Regions from separate parts of the Vibrio porteresiae DSM 19223 genome, predicted to be linked through region 2. Evidence: predicted binding sites of a transcription regulator. Region 2 holds the regulator's gene; the other holds the start of a gene.
The links. The regulator PurR, encoded in region 2, represses purine synthesis genes. The targets are predictions, from matches to a motif close to TNANGNAAACGTTTNCNTNA.
Positions count from the first base shown of each region.

Region 1: OCV11_RS10545 (phosphoribosylaminoimidazolesuccinocarboxamide synthase) is a predicted target of PurR. The motif match lies at 2,089-2,108, and genes of this name have one in related genera.

Region 1 covers NZ_AP024895.1:2,309,711-2,314,199, reverse strand. The annotation lists gene OCV11_RS10550 (transporter) at 377-778, shown strand; gene OCV11_RS10545 (phosphoribosylaminoimidazolesuccinocarboxamide synthase) at 876-1,982, opposite strand; gene OCV11_RS10540 (hypothetical protein) at 2,293-2,688, opposite strand; gene OCV11_RS10535 (hypothetical protein) at 3,061-3,258, opposite strand; gene OCV11_RS10530 (J domain-containing protein) at 3,437-4,489, opposite strand, start outside.
Region 2 covers NZ_AP024895.1:1,403,454-1,407,942, forward strand. The annotation lists gene OCV11_RS06490 (alpha/beta fold hydrolase) at 1-126, shown strand, start outside; gene OCV11_RS06495 (TfoX/Sxy family DNA transformation protein) at 673-1,260, opposite strand; cyclic di-GMP riboswitch class I at 1,374-1,475, opposite strand; gene purR (HTH-type transcriptional repressor PurR) at 1,633-2,634, opposite strand; gene torR (two-component system response regulator TorR) at 3,334-4,038, shown strand; gene elyC (envelope biogenesis factor ElyC) at 4,134-4,489, opposite strand, start outside.

The DNA of each region.
Region 1 (4,489 bases), 910 kb from region 2:
ATGAGAAATAGGCCAATCTTTGAGATTGTTCATGATGTGCTGATATACAGTGTGTTAATTGCTATTTTGCTTATCCATTTTTCAGTGCAAAACAGGTAAACTATCGCCGCATAAAAAGGGTGGATTTGACCAATCAGTCAGAATGAGCCTGATTATCTTCGGGATAAAACAGAGGGCGGAAACTCGTTCGTATAGTGATTAATAAATTAGCTATACCTTATGATGGGTTTGTGCACCGGATGTTACTAAGCTGTGGCTTTAATATCCTTTAGATAGGTTCGTTCGTCATATCAGACCGTTTTCTAATATCACATTGCTATAAGCACCTAATTGCTCAATATTTAATTATGTCAGACGTCATTAGGTCGGAGGCAACATGGAAGAGCATGAGAAAATTTTCGCAACTTTTGATTACACCAGTTTTTTAGGTGCCTCGTGCACTAAGAAATGGACCTTTGCCGATGTGCTTGGTTCGCTGTATCCGCTCTCGGGTGCAATGTTAAAACATGTGCCAAACAACCAAAAAGGTCCTGAAGAGCGTTTATGGGATATTGCTCTAGATCGTCTTTCTAGTCGCCGGAGTGATGAGTCAAATCTGATCAATTTATTTCGTCTTGCTCGCCAAGAGGGGATTGATGAAATCAAACTGATCATGCCATACGCTTTAGAAGCTCAGCAGATAGAAGTGATTGAGCAAAAAGGGAAAGTGCGCATTCATTCATCAGCCAGTGATGAATTTATGGTGGAAGTGTCTAGCCAATTAGAATCGGCTGAATAGCACTGCCAGTTATATGCTCAGCAGAGTGTAAGATTGCGGCAAAAAGAAACGGGGCATGTTGCCCCGTTTTGCTATTTATAGCTAAGCTCGCCTGAGATTAATGGGCGATCAAACCGTATTCTTTATCCAAGATATCGATGATTTCTTGTTTAGGGTTCGTACTTAGTTCTACTGGTTTGCCAATGATTTTTTCGGCAATACCTAGGTAAGTACGAGAAATGTCCATCAGTGAATCCAGTGGTAGCGCATTATCACGAGCTAACGCTTCACGTTCTGGCATACGTTCTTTGTTCAGTAGAATGTCGGGATCTGGGAAGTAGTTAAGCAAGAACTGGCGGAAGCCTTCTTTTGAGTTTTCCACGATCTTACCGTTACGGTATTCTGCTTCATCCCAAATACGAGAAGAGTCTGGAGTGCCCACTTCGTCCATGTAGATCAGTTTTTCAACGCCTTTGGCATCAGAAACGTAACCAAATTCAAATTTGGTGTCGACGAAGATTTGACCAATTGCCGCGAGAGCATCACTGATTACATTGAAACCTTGTTGTAGTAGGGTTTCGTATAAATCGATATCCGCTGCTTTGCTAAAGTTGAACGCGGCAAAGTTGTTTTCCAAATCTTGGCGAGTGATGTTCACATCATCCGCTTCAGGAACGCCCGGGATACCGCGCAAAATCCCTTTTGTTGATGGAGTCATCAGCAGGTTTGGTAGGCGAGAATCTTTTTCCAATCCTTCAGGAAGTTGAATACCACAGAATTCACGTTCGCCTTTCGTGTAAGCACGCCACATTGAACCGGTAATGTATTGACGACAAATCGCTTCCACTTTGACTGGTTTCGCCTTTTGCACAATCCAAACAAATGGGTGTGGAATATCAAGGATGTGGCTGTCAGCCAAACCATTTTGTTTAAACAGATCAAACCAATGATTAGAGATAGCATTTAATGCTGCGCCTTTACCTGGGACACCGTTCAGTCCACCTTCTGCATGCCACACACAGTCAAACGCAGAAATACGGTCACTGATCACCATGATTGCAAGCGGTGCATCTGGTGCTACATCATATCCTTTTTCTTGGATTAGACGGCGGCTATCTTCTTCAGTTAGCCAGTAGACGGAACGAACTTTACCGCTATGAACGGGTTGGTGTGTACGAATTGGGAGGTCGTCGTTGACGGCAAGGACTTGATCTGCAAGGCTCATTTAGACATTCCTATCTTATTTCAAACGTCGTTGAGAAGAGATATCAAACAGGAGAGATATCGTTTACTGCGTGCATGATACCAGAACTTTTCTTGGCTACCAGAGAAAAAGCAAACGTTTGCCTAATTAATAATATTTTTTACTGTTTTGATGAGTTAGCGCAGTTTTTAGCGGGGAAATAAACCCGGAACACCAATGGACAGCATAAGGTTTCCGGGTAAACGCTCCTACGACAACACGAGATACATATCAACGTGGTCTACAGCAAGGTAGGAGACAAAATAAGGCAGAGAGAGTAGCAACTGTGAATTTAGTGAAGAGCGCTACTGTGTGAATCAACGAAAAAGACTTCGCACTGAAATTGTTTGCCAAGCTGAATTAACCGAGATTGGTCCGCTTTCGCAATGCCTTTCGATACAATCACGGCACTAGCGTTGCCGCTTTGAATGGCTTGGATTGCAATCGATAGTTCATCTCGGGATTGAGAGGGTTTCATGTGAATGACTTTTTCACATTGAATGCGATAAGCAGAAAGTTCATTAACGCGAGGGCGACGGCATTGGGCAGTAAACAGAATCCATTGCTGCTGCTGAGATAAGCGTTCTAAACGCGACATCATGTCGAGGTTGCTATGGGCATTGGCAAAAGAAGATGAAACAAAATGCTCTTGTGCCAGTGAGGGTAGAGAACGATTTAAATGAATCATGATACTGTCCTTTCATACATGCTGTATGTCTATACAGTATATCTATACAGGTAACTGATCAAGTGTTTCTTTGTGCGCTATTTGCACAATTAGCGATGTCTTGAACAGAGCTTGATCTCTAATATATTGAAATTAATAATAAATAAATGTGATGCGCCTGACGTATATCTGGTCGTAGAACTGTGTGGATTGTGATTTATCGCACGTTTTTTGTTCATGCTTATACAGTGGTTGCGTCTGTTTACCTGTATATCAGACAGTGGAATTAGGGCATTTGATGGATAGGGGAGCGCTCTAGATTAGGATAAAGAGCATGGGTGTAGAAAACAAAAAAGCGCCAGTCATTGGCGCTTAGTGCTGCTAGAGGTGTACTTATAATGATGGAGCTGAAGGTGAGTTTTTTACTTGCTGACGAAATGCCAATTCTTCCAAATTGTATTGGCGAACATCTAAACGAGCATGCTCGTTGCAGGCTTCACAGGCGTAAAATGCTTTACCATCAAAGTATTCGTGTTTAGTCAGTTGACCCGGGCGTTTACACCAATCACATACCCGTTGTTTGAGTAACATCTTTTCTCTCCCACCTTCTATTCTAAGGCGCTAATAATTATGTATATTATTTCATAAACCACGACAGTGACCAAAGGCTTTATTCGCGATTGAGACAGAAATCGATTGCTTAAAGAGTCGCTCTATTATGTGACGTTTTAATTGAAAAGCACTTCTTCCAAAGGGCTATTTTGCAAGACTATTTTTTGCGTTGTGCCATTACCAGTTTCACTGCACCATTTAAGCGTTTCATCTCTTCCTCTGTGCCTTTCATATCGGGATGGTAGATCTTCGATAACTGTTTATAGCGCAGTTTGATGGCTTTCTCATCGGGAATCTGGGCGGGATTAAACCCCAATAATGCACAGGCCAGAGCTAAATTTTGTGCCGCAGCATTTGGCGCTGGTGGTGGAGGTGGCGCGCTGGCTTGCATTTTCTTGGTTAACAATGCCGTCAGTTTTTGTTTATCGCCCTGTAAACGTTGCACTTCATGAAATAGGGTTTCTAATTGCTGTTTCTGTTTTTTTAGCTGCTTTTGTTGCTCATTGGCCTGATGTTGCTGCGCGTGTTTCTCGTCGCGTGCATGCTGCTCTTTTTGTTGGTTACGACGTCGCCAAAGGTTGGCACTCCAAACGAGAGCAAATAATAAAATCAGTAAACACACCAAAAGTAAGTAATCACTTGCAACGGAACCATCGCCATTATTACCACTCTCATTGTTAGACATCTGTTGACTGTTATTGTTTGTGGCTGAGCTTGGGTTGGCATCGGGAATGGCTTGTTCGAGCTGCTTGATAGAGGCAACCTGTCTGGCCCGTTGCTGGTTAAATTGATCTTCCAATATTTGGGTGTATTTCGCCTCCGCCTGCGGGTCTTTTTCACTGGCGATGTGATACCAAAGCTGGGCTAAATCTTGGGCATCGATACGCTGCGCCCCTAATTTTTGGTAATAATCTGCCAATGTGGTTTGTGCAGCTGTTTGGCCAAGTAGGGCCAATTTGGTGAGCCAGAAAACAGCTTGTTGCGGGTTTTTGTCGGTTCCAAGACCATATAAATAGGCTTCAGCGACTTGTTCCATCGCCTTACTGTGACCTTGTTGCGCGGCCTTTTCAAACCAATAAAAGGCATCAGGTAAACTGCGTGTGGTGTTTTGCCCCTGTTGATACTCCAAGCCAAGCGCATATTGTGCTTGCACACTGTTAGCTTGCGCTTGAGTGATTAAGGCGGAGAGATCTGCGCTGGTGGCTAAAGG
Region 2 (4,489 bases):
ACTGTTCATCGACAAAGCGAGCTGATTGAACTGAGCGATTGTGGGCATGTGTGCAATATCGAACAAGCAGAACGTTTTAATCATCACTCGATTCATTTTATTCGTCGCTTTTCGCCTCGATCGTAATAAGTTGTGGCGAGCTGGGCTGGGCACTATGATTTATGAAAGGTGCGATGAATGTTGCAGGGTAGTCTTTATCAATAAGTCAACATCTTACTGCAGCGTTGGCTTATATAAGCGTACGCCGTACCTTTCTTTTCTCATACACGATACTGCTTGCAGTAGCAGAATGTGTGATGAGCTTGAATCAGGCTAGCTCATCACACATGAGAATCAAAACTACATAACTAAGAACTATATCACTACCTTTATTACTGTCTCTCCATTTTCAAAAAGATGACTAACATATTGAGGTTGAAATGGTCAGTGTGTGCCAACACTTGATTCCGCCTTCTTTACGGAGAGTTGGGCACTCAGTACAGTTTTTACTATGTCTCGGACTTTGGGGCACAGTTAGTGTAACGTGATTTATCACTAAGGCTACAAGCAATGTGGTTGGGGACTGATGGCGTCCCCTAAATGGACGAAATAATTCCCATTTATTCAGGGATTTTACATAAAAAAAAGCACCCACCTAGGTGAGTGCCTTCGTTACTCTTACTTGCCAATCTTTTACAAGCGCTGCATCAGTTCATCACGACGATTTTGCGGAATAACTGACCAGTGTTTCCCTTCAATAGCGCCCTCAAGAGCCCACAGAAGTTCAATGCTTACATCACTTGAATGAGTCTGTTGAATCGCTTTATACGCTTCTACAGAGCCTTTCTCGTGCAGCTCTTCAACCGACTCGATACCTGCTTTACGTAACATACGTTCTGTTGCCAGACGTAAGTTAGGCAGATCTTTAAGACGGTTAGGTTTTGCTTGAGCTTGAGTTTCACGCTCTTGCTTAGCAACAACCAAAGCATCTTTCGCTTCTTTCAAGATTTTTTCTGGGGCATCCCAGAAATTTTCAGGAAGAGCGAAGTATTTAGTAACCACTGGGAAGCCACGTTTTTTATAAACGTAAGGTTCTAAGCCTTGCTGCTTGTATTTCTCGGAACAATTGTCATCTGCACGAATGTGAAGTTTGTCGTTAACCACCAATGCAAACATTGTGTCATCAACGAAAATTCCAAATCCGCCAAACATTGAACGAGATTTTACGCGTCCTAAGTTTTCAAACAGACGCATTGAGTCTTTTAATATTGGTTTATCCATGCCTTTAGTCTCGGTGTATTAACAATACGCCACCAAAATCAGGTCCGAGAATGTAGCAAAAGAATGCAAAGATTGTGTCAGTAAGAAGTTAACGTCTTAAATGCATTTTTGCCATCGGTAACCCCGCTACCTACCCAGAGCCGGAAAATACCATCTAAGGGTTTAGGCCGGAGGCTTTGCGTCCCACCTTTTCAGATGGTTTGCCCTGTACGTGACATTTCGTTCACTAGAGTAATCTTAAACTTGAACATAAATCACAAAATATTTTGCCTAATGTGATATTCGTCCAAAAAATCGCTGTATCTTTAATAAGCGACATTTTCATCAATAAGATTTTATATCAAAAGTGAGAAAACATGTAACATTAAGATTTTAAAGTTTTTTTACAGTATTTCGTGCGACGAGCTCAGGATGCATCTCAAAAACGCGACGATCATGGGCTTTGTTTTTGATCCGTTCCAATAGGATCTCAAAGGCGTTCTTACCAACACGACGTTTGGGTTGGTGAATCGTCGTTAGCGGTGGTGAAAAGTACTCAGAAAGCTCGATGTTATCGTAACCTACGACAGAAATATCATCGGGTACTTTCACGCCTTTTTGCTGTAAACGGCTCATTAAACCCAACGCCATCGTGTCGTTAAAACAGAACACTGCGGTCGGTTTGTGATCCATCGCAATAATTTTGTCTGCTGCAAGTACCGCAGTGTCACATTCGAAGTTGCCTTCTAGAATCCAATCTTCGTTCACTGGAAGATTAGCTTCGGCCATCGCACGGCGAAAACCAATGATGCGTTCCTTACAAGCCATTTTAGAAAAATGACCGCTCAAACAAGCAATGTCTTTGTGTCCGTTATCGATAAGATGTTTCGTTGCGATGTAACCGCCTTCTTCAGAGTTATCCATAATGGTGTCGGCTTGCGAATCTTCAAGACCCCAATCCATGATCACTTTTGGAATGTCAGAATGGCCTTCAAGCATTTCCATTAGCTCAGGAGTCATATCTGAGCACATCACCAAAATGCCATCGACACGCTTTTCAGCAAGCATGCGTACATAGTCGCGTTGTTTTTCATAAATGCCGCCGGTATTACACAAAATCAGTGTATAGCCTTGGCGGTAACAGTAGCTCTCAACCCCATCAATGACTTCAGAGAAAAATTGGTTGGTTGATTGAGTCACCAACATACCAATAGTCCGTGTGGTGTTGCATTTTAGGCTGCGAGCAACCGCGCTCGGTGCGTAGTTTAGCTCTTTTACCGCTGCCAACACTTTCGCTTGTGTTGCTTCGGCTACAAAACGTGTTTTGTTAATCACGTGTGATACAGTGGTGGTTGACACGCCTGCAATGCGCGCAACATCTTTTATAGTCGCCATTGGTTTTTCCCATCGATATCTGCTGACTAGGACAAAGATTTACAGTGATTGACCACTTCAACAGGTGTTGATTCGATATGTAAGTGAAGCTTAAAAGTAGTAAAAACACAAAAACCGCTTCAAAACAGCGGTTTAAGTAAAATTTCTATAGATTATCGTTTGCGTCAAAGATTTTAGACTGGTATTGAACCACTCGCAATGAAAAATTCATCTTTGTTTGATATCAATCGCTTTACTATTTTGTTACCAAGCTGGTGCAAGCTTCGACCTAAGATCAAGTGCAAAATGAGCTGTAAAGTGACTCATTCATCTTGAAATGCGAGTGAATGCATAGCGGTATTTCAGTCGGCTTTTTATTGTCTTCTTAACTGTCCACAACAAACCATCATCGCCTTTAAGTTATTTGTTGATATTAATAAAAACCATTAAATTTATAACCAAATGCACTAATAGATATGAATATTATTTTCATTTGTCGCCCGTAAATGAGTAACAATGTGACAAAAAAGAAGACAAATTTTTACATATTTGAGAAATGAAAATAAAGTGCTTTTATTTCGATTGTTCAAACAAAGCAAAATGTTATCTAAGCTTGTTTTGAATCAATAAAGCATCAGGTTTTAAGTTCGTACTCTAGAATTGTTACCGTCTATGAATAGAATGAATAGGGATTAAATTTAGCGGAATAAAGTGACGTCTATGAGTTATCACTTATTAGTCGTAGAGAGCGACAGAGACACCCGTGTCACATTGGTCGATTATTTCAAACGAGAGGGATACCAGATTTCTGTTGCCGATACGGGGGCAGAGATGCGTGAGGTATTACGCCAACACGCTATCGATTTGGTTCTGATGGAAACTAACCTTCAATTTGATGACAGCCTGATGCTGACCCGTGAATTGCGTAGCCATTCAGATGTCGGGATTATTCTCATTAATGGTCGTGAAGACAGTATCGACCGAATTATTGGTCTAGAAATGGGCGCAGACGATTATATCGCGCGACCTTTTGAGTTAAGAGAAATATTAGCGAGAGTGAAGAATTTAACCTGGCGAGTTTCCAATTCGAGAACAGGTACTCTAGAAAATATTTCCGGTAGTCAGCTTATTCATTTTGGTGAATGGGCGTTTGATATTCAGCGTCGTGCGCTAAGTCAAAATGGCGAACCGATAAAATTAACCAAAGCAGAATATGAGTTGCTCGTAGCATTAACCTCTAATCCACACCAAGTTCTCAGCCGCGAAGCAATTCTCGATATGATCAGCCATCGTGTTGATGCACCTAATGATCGTACTATTGATGTACTTATTCGCCGCTTGCGTTCGAAAATGGAGCTAGACCCTAAAACACCACAAATTATTGTGACCGTGCATGGGGAAGGGTATATGTTTGCAGGCAGCTAGCAGACTGATACGGATCTCTAAATAAAAAACGCCAGCACTCTGTGCTGGCGTTTTTTTGGTTCTTATTTAATCTGTTCTTATTGAATCTACAGCGATTATTTCTGCGGTTGAGTCGCTGGTGCTACGCTGCTGTCTGCATGTGATGCTTCGTAGCCGGTTACCCAGTCGCGCAGTACTTGCCAAATATGCCCCATAGTCTCGTGCCAATAGCGCTCGGTTTGCTCTAAATAACGTGCTTTGGGTGCGTATTTTTCCCAAGGCTGATAAATGTTCTTTTGCGCTAAATAGTTGGTTGGAGCCGGAATTGGCGCTAACCCGGCAGAACGAAATTCGTATAACGCTCGCTCCATGTGCGAGGCAGACGTAACTAGCACTAGCTTTTTCTGTTGCACAAAGGCTGCTGCTTGACGCGCTTCTTCCCAGGTGTCTTTCGCTGTTTCCAGCAAAATGA